DNA from 3 places in the Streptomyces sp. NPDC101160 genome. Region 1 is predicted to be linked to each of the others. Evidence: riboswitches for the same ligand, from Rfam matches in the RefSeq annotation. Region 1 holds a riboswitch; each other region holds the start of a gene.
What was found. Region 1 has a riboswitch for cyclic di-AMP ahead of ACIRSU_RS35490 (transglycosylase family protein). Riboswitches for the same ligand answer to the same signal wherever they lie in the genome.
Positions count from the first base shown of each region.

Region 2: linked by a shared signal. The riboswitch ahead of ACIRSU_RS30400 (M23 family metallopeptidase) and the one ahead of ACIRSU_RS35490 (transglycosylase family protein) in region 1 are both predicted to bind cyclic di-AMP.
Region 3: linked by a shared signal. The riboswitch ahead of ACIRSU_RS22475 (M23 family metallopeptidase) and the one ahead of ACIRSU_RS35490 (transglycosylase family protein) in region 1 are both predicted to bind cyclic di-AMP.

Region 1 is NZ_JBIWPJ010000015.1:43,164-47,757, reverse strand. It holds gene ACIRSU_RS35495 (transglycosylase family protein) at 1-418, shown strand, start outside; cyclic di-AMP (ydaO/yuaA leader) riboswitch at 677-850, shown strand; gene ACIRSU_RS35490 (transglycosylase family protein) at 854-1,552, shown strand; gene eno (phosphopyruvate hydratase) at 1,792-3,078, shown strand; gene ACIRSU_RS35480 (septum formation initiator family protein) at 3,195-3,665, shown strand; gene ACIRSU_RS35475 (DUF501 domain-containing protein) at 3,697-4,302, shown strand; gene ACIRSU_RS35470 (exopolyphosphatase) at 4,299-4,594, shown strand, end outside.
Region 2 is NZ_JBIWPJ010000010.1:120,309-124,902, reverse strand. It holds gene ACIRSU_RS30415 (GNAT family N-acetyltransferase) at 1-573, opposite strand, end outside; gene ACIRSU_RS30410 (HPr family phosphocarrier protein) at 665-946, shown strand; gene ACIRSU_RS30405 (GntR family transcriptional regulator) at 1,121-1,804, opposite strand; gene ACIRSU_RS30400 (M23 family metallopeptidase) at 1,970-2,740, opposite strand; cyclic di-AMP (ydaO/yuaA leader) riboswitch at 2,753-2,918, opposite strand; gene ACIRSU_RS30395 (M16 family metallopeptidase) at 3,115-4,482, opposite strand; gene ACIRSU_RS30390 (M16 family metallopeptidase) at 4,509-4,594, opposite strand, start outside.
Region 3 is NZ_JBIWPJ010000006.1:638,524-643,117, reverse strand. It holds gene ACIRSU_RS22475 (M23 family metallopeptidase) at 1-859, opposite strand, end outside; cyclic di-AMP (ydaO/yuaA leader) riboswitch at 871-1,017, opposite strand; gene ACIRSU_RS22470 (PP2C family protein-serine/threonine phosphatase) at 1,229-2,488, opposite strand; gene ACIRSU_RS22465 (MFS transporter) at 2,565-3,851, opposite strand; gene ACIRSU_RS22460 (PLP-dependent cysteine synthase family protein) at 3,848-4,594, opposite strand, start outside.

The sequences.
Region 1 (4,594 bases):
CACTCCCGTGACGCCCGGCACCTCCGTAACGCCCGGTACGCCCGATGGTTCCGTTACGCCCGGTACGCCTGATGCGTCCGAAACGGCCCCCACCGGCACGGGCAAGCACCGCGGTGACGCCGCGACAGAAGAACCGGGCAAGACGGACGGTTCGCCCGAATCCGGACGGCATGCCGCCCCGGCCGGCGACGCGGCCGCGGACAACACGGACAAGACGCCCAGCTCGGACGAATACACCGTCAAGCCGGGTGACAGCCTGTCGGACATTGCACAGCAGAACGCCCTGCCCGGCGGCTGGACCGCGCTCTACGACGCCAACAAGAAGACGGTCGGCACCGACCCCGACCTCATCCTCCCTGGTCAGAGCCTTGAGTTGAACCTCGGGAAGCCCGCGCCCACCACTACGCCTGAGGGGTAGTTAGGGACTGAATGTCCGGTTCTGTGCAAGTGAGACATGAGTCTCTCTTGTCGAACGGCCGTATTACGTCCGCAAACTTTGCGCGTTTCGCCCCTCACCTGCGCAAACGTCACCTGACGGAGCGCAAGGAGGGGCGATTTTTCCGGGTTGATGGGCTTTGAACTTCCCCCGGGGGTGTGTCTACGGTCAGGACCGCTCGCCACCGCGGGCCCCGCCGACCGGTACGCCGAATCCTGCCGCCGGACGCCGGGAACAGTCGTCGCGCAAGCGCCGAAGGCAGGAGCGGGGGACCCAAGGTAAGTGCCGGCCCCGGCCGTTGAGACAGACGGCCGACGACCGGCTTGGGGTGAAGTCGCGTGCAAGGACACGCGGCCGGGCAACTCACTCGCCCGAACCCGACAGCTCACCTCGTAGGCGTCGGTGAGGAGAACTTCCATGCTGCTTTCCGGCAAGGGCAAGCACCGTCGTCCGTCCAAGGTCACCCGCGTCGTCACCCTCGCCGGTGTCGCCGGCGTCGCCGTCGCCGCCCCGCTGATGACCGCGGGCACCGCCTCGGCCGCCACCGCCGCCGAGTGGGACGCCGTCGCCCAGTGCGAGTCCGGCGGCAACTGGTCCATCAACACGGGCAACGGCTTCTACGGCGGCCTGCAGTTCACCAACTCCACCTGGGCGGCCTACGGCGGCACCGCCTACGCCTCCCGCGCGGACCTGGCCTCCAAGTCGCAGCAGATCGCTGTCGCCGAGAAGGTCCTCGCGGGCCAGGGCAAGGGCGCCTGGCCGAGCTGCGGCGTCGGCCTGTCCAGCGCCTCGTACGACGGCGGCTCCGCCGAGGCCCCGGCCCCGGCCCCGAAGCCGGCCGCGCCGAAGCCCGCCACCCAGCGCACCGCCGAGCAGCCGACCACCCGCAGCGAGAAGCGCACCGCGCCGAAGGCCGCGAAGACCGTCACCACCCCGACCGGCAAGAAGGTCGCCAAGGGCGACGGCGAGTACAAGGTCAAGGCCGGCGACACGCTGAGCAGCATCGCCCAGACGCACCACGTCAAGGGCGGCTGGCAGAAGCTGTTCCAGCTGAACAAGAACATCGTCCAGGACGCCGACCTGATCTACCCGGGCCAGCAGCTCCACCTGAAGTGAGCCTGACGGCTGTCCCCCCGCGGTGACCCTGGAACGGGCCCGGAGCCTGCGCTCCGGGCCCGTTTCGTACCGATCGGTAACCGCGGTCTTTCGTCCCCCAATGCATGCCCTTGGGTCCTTTTTCGTCCCAGGGGGCGGGCGCCCGGCTGGCCGGAGCCCCCGCGCCGGTTAGGCTCTTGTCGCAAGGCGAACGAGACCTTGCCGCATGCGTCACAACCAGCGTCACATCCCAGAAGGAGATGCTCGTGCCGTCCATCGACGTCGTCGTAGCCCGGGAAATCCTGGACTCCCGAGGCAACCCCACCGTCGAGGTCGAGGTCGGCCTCGACGACGGCAGCACCGGCCGTGCTGCCGTTCCCTCCGGTGCCTCCACTGGTGCGTTCGAGGCCATTGAGCTCCGCGACGGGGACCCCAACCGCTACCTCGGCAAGGGCGTCGAGAAGGCCGTCCTCGCCGTCATCGAGCAGATCGGCCCGGAGCTCGTCGGCTACGACGCCACCGAGCAGCGCCTGATCGACCAGGCGATGTTCGACCTGGACGCGACCGAGAACAAGGGCTCGCTCGGCGCCAACGCCATCCTCGGCGTCTCGCTCGCCGTCGCGCACGCCGCCTCCGAGGCCTCCGACCTCCCGCTCTTCCGCTACCTGGGCGGCCCGAACGCGCACCTGCTGCCCGTTCCGATGATGAACATCCTGAACGGCGGCTCGCACGCCGACTCCAACGTGGACATCCAGGAGTTCATGATCGCCCCGATCGGCGCGGAGTCCTTCTCCGAGGCCCTGCGCTGGGGCACCGAGGTCTACCACACCCTCAAGAAGGTCCTGAAGGACAAGGGCCTGTCCACCGGCCTCGGCGACGAGGGCGGCTTCGCCCCGAACCTCGGCTCCAACCGCGAGGCCCTCGACCTCATCCTCGAGGCCATCAAGCAGGCCGGCTACGTGCCCGGCAAGGACGTCGCGCTCGCGCTCGACGTGGCCGCCTCCGAGTTCTACAAGGACGGCTCGTACGAGTTCGAGGGCAAGTCCCGCTCGGCCGCCGAGATGACCGAGTACTACGAGGAGCTCGTCTCCGCGTACCCGCTCGTCTCCATCGAGGACCCGCTGTTCGAGGACGACTGGGCCGGCTGGAAGACCATCACCGACAAGCTCGGCACCAAGGTGCAGCTCGTCGGCGACGACCTCTTCGTCACCAACCCGGAGCGTCTCGCCCGCGGCATCGAGGAGGGCACCGCCAACGCCCTCCTGGTCAAGGTCAACCAGATCGGCTCGCTGACCGAGACCCTGGACGCCGTCGAGCTCGCCCAGCGCAACGGCTTCAAGTGCATGATGTCCCACCGCTCCGGCGAGACCGAGGACGTCACCATCGCCGACCTCGCCGTCGCCACCAACTGCGGCCAGATCAAGACCGGCGCCCCGGCCCGCTCCGAGCGCGTCGCCAAGTACAACCAGCTGCTGCGCATCGAGGAGATCCTCGACGACGCCGCGGTCTACGCCGGCCGCAGCGCCTTCCCGCGCTTCAAGGGCTGAGCTTCACGGGCTGACCTGCCCTGACGCTGTAGTTACGGACGTCCCCGCACTCGGTCCCGTACCGTGTGCGGGGACGCACGTTTGATCAGACACGCGACGCAGGGGAGCCGCTGGACATGGCCGTGAAGGACCGGGACCGGTTCTCGACCGCGACCCGGATCAGGCTGCTCGGCGAGCAGACCGCTGCCCGTGTCTACCGTTCCCAGACCCGCCGCCAGGCCGCCCGCTCCCGGCTCACCGGCCGCGCGGCCTTCCTCGCGCTCGTCGTCTGCTCGCTCGTGGTGGCGCTCGCCTACCCGATGCGGCAGTACGTCTCCCAGCAGGGCGAGATCGCCGACCAGGAGCGCAAGGCCGCCGACGCCGCCCGCCGGGTCGAGGAGCTGCGGGACGAGAAGGCCCGGCTCCAGGACCCGGCCTATGTGCGCCGGCTCGCCCGCGAGCACCTGCACTACGTGATGCCCGGCGAGACCGGCTTCACCGTGAACGACCCCGACGCGCAGGCCCGGCCGCGCACCGACCAGGGCGGCACGGACCGCCCCTGGTACGACAACCTGTGGGACGGCGTCGACAACGCCGACCGCCGCTGACCCACCCGTACCACCGACGACCAAGGCAGACATGGAAACGCCCCCTCCGCAGACCGAACGCACCGAGCCCACCGCCGCCGACGTCGCCGCGTTCGAGGCCCAGCTCGGCCGTCCGCCGCGCGGCCTGCGCGCCATCGCGCACCGCTGCCCGTGCGGCAATCCGGACGTCGTCGAGACCGCGCCCCGGCTCCCCGACGGCACGCCGTTCCCGACCACGTACTACCTGACCTGCCCGCGCGCCGCCTCCGCCATCGGCACCCTGGAGGCCAACGGGGTCATGAAGGAGATGCAGGCCCGGCTCGCCACCGACCCGGAGCTGGCCGCCGCCTACCGGGCCGCGCACGAGGACTACATCGCACGCCGCGACGCCATCGAGGTCCTGGAGGGCTTCCCGAGCGCCGGCGGCATGCCGGACCGCGTCAAGTGCCTGCACGTGCTCGTCGGGCACTCGCTGGCGGCCGGCCCGGGCGTGAACCCGTTCGGCGACGAGGCCCTCGCGATGCTGCCGGAGTGGTGGGCGAAGGGGCCGTGCGTGACGCCGTGCGTCACGCACGAGGAAGAGGACGGCTGGACGGTGCAGCAGTCCGAGGGCGGCCACTTCGCCTTCAAGCCGGTGGACGGGGAGGAGTCCGCGTGACCCGGGTCGCCGGAATCGACTGCGGCACGAACTCCATCCGCCTCCTCGTCGCCGACGTCCACCCCGTGACCGGCGAGCTGATCGAGCTGGACCGGCGGATGACGATCGTCCGGCTCGGCCAGGGCGTCGACAAGACGGGCCGGCTCGCGCCCGAGGCCCTGGAGCGGACCTTCGCCGCCTGCCGCGCCTACGCCGAGGTCGTCAAGGAGTTCGGCGTCGGAGCCGACCGGCTGCGCTTCGTCGCCACCTCCGCCTCCCGCGACGCCGAGAACCGCGAGGAGTTCGTCGACGG
Region 2 (4,594 bases), on a different contig from region 1:
GGGCTCCAGGTCGAGGTGGAGGCGGACGGCGCCGTCTTCGAAGCTGCGCTTCTGGGTGTAGCCGGCGTCCGTGAACACCTTGATCATCTTGGTGTTGGCGGGCAGCACCTCGGCCGCGAACCGCCGGATCCCGCGCTCGCGCGCGACCGCCGCGATGTGCTCCAGGAGGGCGGAGGCGACCCCGCGGCCCTGGTGCGCGTCCTGGACCAGGAAGGCGACCTCGGCCTCGTCGGCGGGGAAGGAGGCCGGGCGCCCGTCGGGGCTGATCCGGTCGTAGCGCACGGTGGCGATGAACTCGCCGCCCACGGTCGCGGCGAGGCCGACCCGGTCCACGAAGTCGTGGTGGGTGAAGCGGTGCACGTCCTTGGCGGACAGCCGTGGGTAGGGCGCGAAGAAGCGGTAGTACTTCGACTCGTCCGAAACCTGCTCGTAGAAGCTGACGAGTCGCTCGGCGTCGTCGGCGGTGATCGGGCGGATGCGCGCGGTGCCGCCGTCCCGGAGGACCACGTCCGCTTCCCAGTGGTCCGGGTACGCGTGCTCCGGCTGTTCGGGCTGTTCCGACGCGCTCTGCATGGGGAAAGCGTACGGCCGGGGTACGACAGTGACACCGGTCGCGTGTGAGAGACTGGTCTAGACAACCGCTGAATGTTGAAGGGCTACCACCATGGCTGAGCGCCGCGTCAACGTCGGCTGGGCCGAGGGCCTGCACGCCCGCCCCGCCTCCATCTTCGTCCGTGCCGCCACGGCCTCCGGCGTCCCCGTGACGATCGCCAAGGCCGACGGCAACCCCGTCAACGCCGCGTCCATGCTCGCGGTGCTCGGCCTGGGCGCGCAGGGTGGCGAGGAGATCGTGCTCGCGTCGGACGCCGACGGCGCCGAGGCCGCGCTCGACCGCCTGGCGCGGCTGGTCGCCGAGGGTCTCGACGAGCTCCCCGAGACCGTCTGACCCGACTTCCCCCCGTCCTCCCCGACGGCGGATCGGAAAACGAGCCGCGCCCACCGGTCATCCGGCGGGCGCGGCTCTTTTCAAATCAGCACGGAAAAAGGTACGGGAATTCATTTCGGGCAGCCTGAAACAGAGCCCGTCGAATTGCCCGCCTCTTTGTATACGGTGCGCACGTTAATTCCGCGCTCCCGCATTGTTTACGGCATGTTGCGAAACCCTCACACGGGTCCGCTCCGGATGTTTCAGCCGGAGTCGCGGCGCCGCCCGCTCCACGTGCAGCGCGGTGAGGGCCCGGGCCCGCTCGGCGTCGCCGCGCGCCACGGCGTCCACGATCGCACCGTGCTCGGCCCAGGAGTCCGCGGGCCGGTCGGCCGGCTCGGCCGCGTACATCCAGGCGATCTTCTGCCGCAGCTGGGTGAGCAGCGCGGTGAGCGGCGGGCTGCCGGAGGCCTGCGCCAGCGTCTCGTGGAACCAGCCGTCCAGGGCGCGCAGGTCCTCGCTCCAGCCGTGCCGGGCCCGCTCCTGCCCCAGCCTGACCAGGCCGCGCAGGACCTTCAGGTGGGCCTCGGTGCGGCGCTGGGCGGCCCGGTGGGCACCGAGGGGTTCGAGCAGGGAGCGCATGTCGAGCAGGTCGGCGGCCTCCTGCTCGCCGGGTTCGGCGACCTGGGCGCCAGCGTGCCGGCGGGTGATGACGAAGCCCTCGGACTCCAGGGTGCGCAGCGCCTCGCGGACCGGGACGCGGGAGACTCCGTAGCGGCGGGCGAGCTGTTCCTCCGTCAGTCTGGCGCCCCGCGCGTACACACCGGAGACGATGTCGTCCCGGATCGCCGTGCATACCGACTGCGCGGGAATGCGCATGTCCGACCTCCGCTTTTCTCCACGCTGAACCCCGTCGGGCGTAGCCCGTTCGGCGACTCTATTGCAGGACGCGGGAATTTCCGATGCCGACCGGTAATTCAGGGACGAAAAAAGCCCCGGCTCGTTCGAGCCGGGGCTTCTTCGCGCTGAGCGGGGAGTCGGACGTCAGACGTCGACACCGCGGGCGCGCAGGTACGCGACGGGGTCGATGTCCGAGCCGTACTCGGGGCTGGTGCGGGCCTCGAAGTGGAGGTGCGGGCCGGTCGAGTTGCCGGAGGAGCCGGAGACGCCGATCTGCTCGCCGGGGGTCACCTTCTGGCCGACGAAGACACGGATGGCGGAGAGGTGACCGTACTGGGTGTACGTGCCGTCGTTCATCCGGATGACGATGTTGTTGCCGTACGCGCCGCCCCAGCCGGCCTCGACGACGGTGCCGGAGCCGACGGCGACGACCGTGGTGCCGTAGGCGGCGTGGAAGTCGATGCCGGAGTGGTGGCCGGAGGACCAGAGCGAGCCGCCGGTGTTGTAGCCGGTGGAGACGTACGAGTGGGCGACGGGGGCCTGGAAGGAGTTCAGGCGCTTGCGCTCGGCCTCGCGGGCGGCACGCTCCTTGGCCTGGCGGATCTCCTTGGCGCGGGCCTCGGCCTTGCGCTTCGCCTCGGCGGCGGCCTTGACGCGGGCGGCGGCCTCGAAGGCCTGCTTCTCCTGGGCGGCGGCCTGGGCGTCGACGTGCTCGGTGAGGGACTCCTCGGTGATCACCTGGGTGAGACCGGTGTCCTCCGGGGAGGGGCTCTCCGTGTCGGCGGCGAGCGCCGGGGAGGCGAGGGTGCCGATGACGCCGGTGGTGGCGAGCGTCGCCACGCCGGCGATGCCCGCGCCACGGCGCGTCAGACGGCTCGGACCACGATGCTTCCCGGTGGCACGGGTGAACGCCATGAAGTGGCTGATCCTTTCCTTCCCTCTCGCCTACCGGGTTAGCTGACGGGTTCGGAGCAGGAAGGTCTCCTACGGGCCCCTCCGCGCGGAGCGAAGGCGTCCGATTCACCCCAGGGACTTCGTGTGGGTCCCCGGCTCCCCAGGCTCGCGCCTTGCGGGGACTCGGCGATGACTGTCCGTTCGCCGCGGGTGCGGCGTGGTGCAACGGGCGAACAGTCGCGTCGACGCTAGGCCGATCTTCAGTCAATCGCCAAACAGACGCGCCAGTTTGTAAGACTTGCCACAGGGCATTCACCAACACTCGCCCGCAATACGGACAAATAGCGAGGACCCTGACGAACCAGGTCGTCAGGGTCCTCGTGACGAGGGCTCAATCAGCCGGTGACGACGGTCACTTCACCGATGCCGAGCGCCCGCACCGGCTCCTCGATCTGCGAGGCGTCGCCGACCAGGACGGTGACCAGCCGGTCCACCGGGAAGGCGTTGACCACGGCCGCGGTCGCCTCCACCGTGCCGGTCTCGGCCAGGCGCGCGTACAGGTGCGCCTGGTAGTCGTCCGGGAGGTGCTGCTCGACCTGGTCGGCCAGCGTGCCCGCGACGGAGGCGGCGGTCTCGTACTTCAGCGGGGCGACACCCACCAGGTTCTGCACCGCCACGTCGCGCTCGGCGTCGGTCAGACCCTCGGCGGCCAGGGTGCGCAGCACCTTCCACAGGTCGTCAAGTGCCGGGCCGGTGTTGGGAGTGTCCACCGAGCCGCTGATGGCGAGCATCGCCGCGCCGTGGCCCGCGTCGTCCGAGCGCAGCACCTGGCCGAAGGCGCGCACACCGTACGTGTAGCCCTTCTCCTCGCGCAGGACGCGGTCCAGGCGGGAGGTGAGCGTGCCGCCGAGGCAGTACGTGCCGAGCACCTGGGCCGGCCAGACCCGGTCGTGGCGGTCGGCACCGACGCGGCCGATGAGCAGCTGCGTCTGGACGGCGCCCGGACGGTCCACGATGACGACCCGGCCGGTGTCGTCGGCCGTGATGGGCGCCATGGGGCGCGGCGCGGCCGGCGCGCCGGTCCAGGCGCCGAGGGTCTCGGCGAGCACCTTGTCCAGGTCGACGTCGGTGAGGTCGCCGACGACCACGGCGGTGGCCGCGGCCGGCCGCACGTGCGCGTCGTAGAAGGCGCGGACGGCGGCGGCGTCGATCGCCTCGACGGTCTCCTCGGTGCCCTGGCGGGGCCGGGACATCCGCGAGGAGGCCGGGAACAGCTCCTTGGAGAGCTGCTTGGCGGCCCGGCGGCCCGGGTTGGCCGTCTCGTGCGGGATCTCGTCGAGCCGGTTGCGCACCAGGCGCTCGACCTCGGACTCGGCGAACGCCGGGGCGATCAGCGCCTCGGCGAGCAGGCCGAGGCCCTTGGACAGCCGGGAGACCGGGACCTCCAGGGAGACCCGTACGCCCGGGTGGTCGGCGTGCGCGTCGAGGGTGGCGCCGCAGCGCTCCAGCTCGGCGGCGTACTCCTCGGCGGAGTGCCGGTCGGTGCCCTCGGACAGCGCCCGGGCCATGATCGTGGCGACGCCGTCGAGGCCCTCGGGCTCGGCGTCCAGCGGGGCGTCGAGGAAGATCTCGACGGCCACCACCTGCTGGCCGGGGCGGTGGCAGCGCAGCACGGTCAGGCCGTTGTCGAGCGCGCCGCGCTCCGGGGCCGGGAAGGCCCAGGGCTTGGCGATGCCCGGCTGGGGCTGCGGGTGGAAGTCCATGCTCGTCAAAGACGCGGCAGCGTCGGTCACTGCTCCGCTCCCTCTTCCTCGTCGCTGTCGTCGGCGTCGTCGGTCTGGCCCACGGGCTCGTAGACCAGGACGGCGCGGTTGT
Region 3 (4,594 bases), on a different contig from region 1:
CGATCCGGTAGCCGTAGGAGCCGGACCAGCCGGCCGACTTCACGGTGCCGCTGTGGACGGCCTTGACCGGGGTGCCGGTGGGAGCCGCGAAGTCCAGGCCGGTGTGGTAGCCGGACGACCACATCGAGCCGGCCTCGCCGTAGGTGGAGGTGATCGTGTACGAGGAGGTCGGCAGGGAGTAGCCGGCGGCGAGCTTGGCCAGGCGCTCGGCCTCGGCCTTCGCCGCGGCCTCCTCCTCCGCCTTCTTCTTCGCCTCGGCGGCCGCCTTCTCCGCCGCGTCGGCCTTGGCCGAGGCCTCCGCGGCCGCCTTCTCGGCGGCTGCCTTCTCCGCCGTCGCCTTCTCGGCGGCGTCGGCGGCGGCCTGCTGCTGCTCGGCCTGCTGGAGGATGCGGGCGCGCAGGGCCTCACCGGCGTCGGCCGACGTCTGCGTCGTGGCGCCGGCGGTCTCGTCCTCGGCGGTGGTGTAGGTGAGGGCGGTGAGCGGCTGGGTGTTGCCGTTGCCGGCGGAGTCGTTGTGGTCGTCGTGGCCGATCAGCTGGCCGACGCCCGGGAGTTCGCTCGCGTCGGGCAGGTCGACGTCCGGCAGGTCCGGCAGGGCGATCGAGACCGGCGGCTTCTGCTGGGCGGTGGCCAGACCGCCGGCGCCGACGGCGGCGATGACGCCGACGCCGAGAACGGTGGAGGAGCGGGCGAAGTTGGAGCGCTGCTTGACCACGCGGTGGCGCCCGCCGGAACGGTTCTGGGCGCGCAGGGAGTCCTCGGTGGGGTTCCACTCCTCGGCCGCCCCGTCCGTGCCGCCCGCGCCGGGGGCGTCGTAGGAGGCGAAGGGGGTATGCGGAGCGGGGGTGTTGGAGGCCACGGAGGCGCTCTCCTTTCCTTCCTTCTCGCCTACCGGGTTAGCTGACGGGTTCGGAGCAGGAAGGTCTCCTACGGACGTGCCGCACGGGTGCGGCGGGGCCCGATTCACCCCAAGTGGTGGTTCCCCGGTTCCCTTGCGGGATTCGGCGCGTGCGCACGGTGCCGCCTCTTGCGACGGCTGGGACGACCGCGCTGCGTTATCGAACGTTAATAGACACGGGCACCCGATTCCAAGCTGTCCCTCTTGATCATTCACTGAATTGAGAGGGAATCGCCCGAGTTGAGCCCCCTTCAGAAGCGACCGGGATCACTACGCGAATCTGACGTTACGTCAATTGTTATCGGAGGGAGACCTGTCGACTACAGCCCGTCATGCGCCCTCCGCGCCCCCTGACGGCGGCCCGGGCGGCACGCCCGGCGGTACCACCCGAGAACCCACCCCAGGACCCACCCGAGGACCCGCCGGCGGCACCACCGGCATCGTCCGCCGCCGCTCCGGCTGCCCCACCGCCGGCCGGCTCACCGCGAGCAGCGCCATGTCGTCCGTCGAGCCCCCGCCCGTGTGCCGGCGCACGTCCGCCACCAGCGCGTCGAGCAGCTCCTCCGGCCCCGGGAAGATCCGCCCCGCGAGCCGCGCCCTCGGGTCGTAGAAGACCCCGGCCGGGTCCCGCGCCTCCGACAGGCCGTCCGTGTAGAACAGCAGCGTCGCGCCCGGCGGGAACGGCGACTCGTCGGCCCGGTCCGGCCACATCCCGAGGTCCCCCATCCCCAGCGGCAGCGCCGCCTCGCTCGGCAGCAGCGGCGTCACGCCCCCGTCCTCGTACAGCAGCAGCGGCTCGGGATGGCCGCGGTTCACCACCCGTACGAGCCGGTCCCCGCTCCGCGACGAACGCGGGATCTCGGCCAGGACCGCCGTCGTGAAGCCCTCGAAGGCGTCGAGGCCCTCCCGCCGCGTGCCCTCCCGGGCCAGCGCCCGTTCGAGCCGCGCCGCGACCCCCTCCAGGCTCGACTCCTGCTCGGCCGCCTCCCGGAAGGCACCGATGACGACCGCGACGGCCTCCACCGCGTCGAGTCCCTTGCCGCGCACGTCGCCGACCACGAGCCGTACCCCGTGCGGGGTGTCCTGCACCGCGAAGAGGTCGCCGCCGATGAACGCGTCCGCCCGCGCCGCCTCGTACCGGGCCGCGATCCGCAGCCCGCCGATCCGCTCGGCGGGCGCCGGGAGCACCGCCTTCTGCGCGGTCTCCGCGATCTCCCGCGCCGAGGCGAGCCGTTCGCCGCTGCGCCGCACCACCCGGTTGATCAGCAGGCCGAGCGCCGCGACCGTCACGACGGTCAGCGTCTCCGTGAGCGAGGGGATCGAGTCGGCGGTCCGGTTGTAGAAGTGCAGGCCGATGCTCGCGAGCACGGCGGCGATGCCGGTGAGCAGCGTCGTCAGGGTCGAGAAGAAGGGCGCGGCGATCAGCGGCGCCGCCGAGAACAGCGGCACCGCCGTGTAGGTGGGCGGGGTCGCCAGGTCGTAGAGCACCCCGCCCACGATCAGCAGCGGCGGCAGCGCCCGGAGGAACCGCCGGGCGCCCCGGTACGCGTCGGGGTCGCCCCTGGGGGCCTCCCCCCGCCCGCGCCGCACCGCCGCTCGCGCCACCCTGTGCTCCCTGGTCCCGGTCCCGGGCGGCGGACGGTACCGCGCCCTCCCCAGGGTGCGGTCAGTCCGCGCGGCTCGGCGACTCCTCCTCGGCCGGTTGGCTTACGGCGAGCCGCCCGCTCCGCGCGAGCGCCGCCATGGCCGCCGCGCAGCCGAGCCCGACCGCGCACAGCACCAGCCAGGGCGCCGCCGACCAGCCGGTCACGTCGAGCAGGGCACCCGTGCCCAGGTTCCCGAGCGTGATGCCGACCCCGCACACGGTGTTGTAGAGCCCGTAGTGGGTGGCCACCCAGCGCCCCCGGGACAGGGCGACGACCGTGTCCATCTCGTACGGGTAGAGCACCGCGTTCGCCACCGCCAGGACCGCCGCGCACAGCAGCAGCGCCGGCACCGGGCGCCCGAGCGCCGCCGGCACCAGGAACGCCGCTCCCATCAGCGCAAGACCGAGCACCAGGCACCGCTCGCGCGAGAGCCGCGCCTTGCACCAGGCGGTGATCCGCAGCTGCCCGGCCAGCGCGACCAGCGCCGACACCACGAACAGGGCCGTGGTCGCCGCCGTGCCGTCCGCCGCGAGCGGCAGCGCCAGATAGACCTGGAACGACAGCACGTACGAGCCGGTCATGGCCAGCGAGAACAGCCAGAAGGTGCGGTTCCCGAGCACCGACCGGAACTGCCCCCGCGCCCCTCCCCCGTCCACGGCCCCCGCGACCCCCGCAGCCTCGGCCGCCGCAGCCGCCCCATCCCCCTTGCGCCGTACGGGCAGATGCCGCAGCTGTACGAGGGTGAGGCCGGCGAACAGCACCGCCGCCACCACGCACGTCAGCCGGAACGACACCCCGGTCAGCGCCACCCCGACGAGCGGCCCGAGCAGGATGCCCGCCTGGTAGTACGCGTTGAACAGCGCGAACGCCTGCACGCGCCGCTCCTCGCCCGCCTCCGCCGCCAGATACGCCCGCACGGCCGGGTTGAACAGCGCGCCCGCCAGGCCCGTCGCGAGCGAGGCGGCGATCAGCCACGCCAGCGACTGCGCGAACGCGAGCGCCCCGAAGCCGACCGTCCGCAGCGCGCACCCGGCGACGATCAGCGGCTTGAAGCCGAGCCGGTCGGCGAGCGCGCCGCCGACCAGGAACATGCCCTGCTGCGACAGGTTCCGCGCGCCGAGCACGAGCCCGACCGCCCAGGCCGCCATGCCGAGGCCGTCGGCCAGATGGGCCGCCAGATACGGCATCAGCATGTAGAAGCCGAGGTTGATGGTGAGCTGGTTGAGGAAGAGCAGCCGCACGGCCGGGTCGAAGCTGCGGCTCTGCCTCCAGATCCCGGCCCGGCGCCCCAGGGTGGTCGTGCTCAACGGACCGGCTCCTCGCGCGTCAGCACCCGGCGGGTCCAGCCGGTGACCGGCTCGCCCTCCGCGTACGCCTCCGGCTCCTCCCGTACGGGACCGTCGAGCAGCCCGTGCGCCGCGCAGTACTCGTCGTTGAAGACGGTGTCGAAGTAGCGCTGCGGCCCGTCGGGGAAGACGGCCGCGATCCGGGTGCCGCGCGGCCGGGTCCGGGCCAGCCAGCCCGCGACCAGCGCGACCGCGCCCACGCTCCAGCCGCCGGTCGCGAACTGCCGGGCGGCGAGCCGGCGCGCGGCCCGTACCGCGTCCGCCGGCGCCACCCAGTGGACCTCGTCGAAGGCGGCGTGGTCGACGTTGGCCGGGTGGATGGAGGAGCCGAGGCCGCGCATCAGGCGCGGGCCTGCCGGGAGGCCGAAGACGGTGGAGTCGACCGAGTCGACGCCGACGAGTTCGAGCGCGGGGCTGCTGGTGGCGCGCAGCGCGCGGGAGACGCCGGCCGAGTGGCCGCCGGTGCCGACCGCGCAGACCAGCACGTCGATCCGGTCCAGCTGCTCGGACAGCTCGGCGGCGAGCCCGCCGTACGCCTGCTGGTTGTCGGGGTTCCCGTACTGGTTCGGCCACCACGCCCCGGGGAGGGCGAGCAGCAGCTCGGCGACCCGGTCCATCCGGGCCTGCTGCCAGCCGCCGGTCGGCGACGGCTCGGGCACGACGTGGACCCGGGCGCCGTGCGCGACGAGCATCCGCTCGACGAT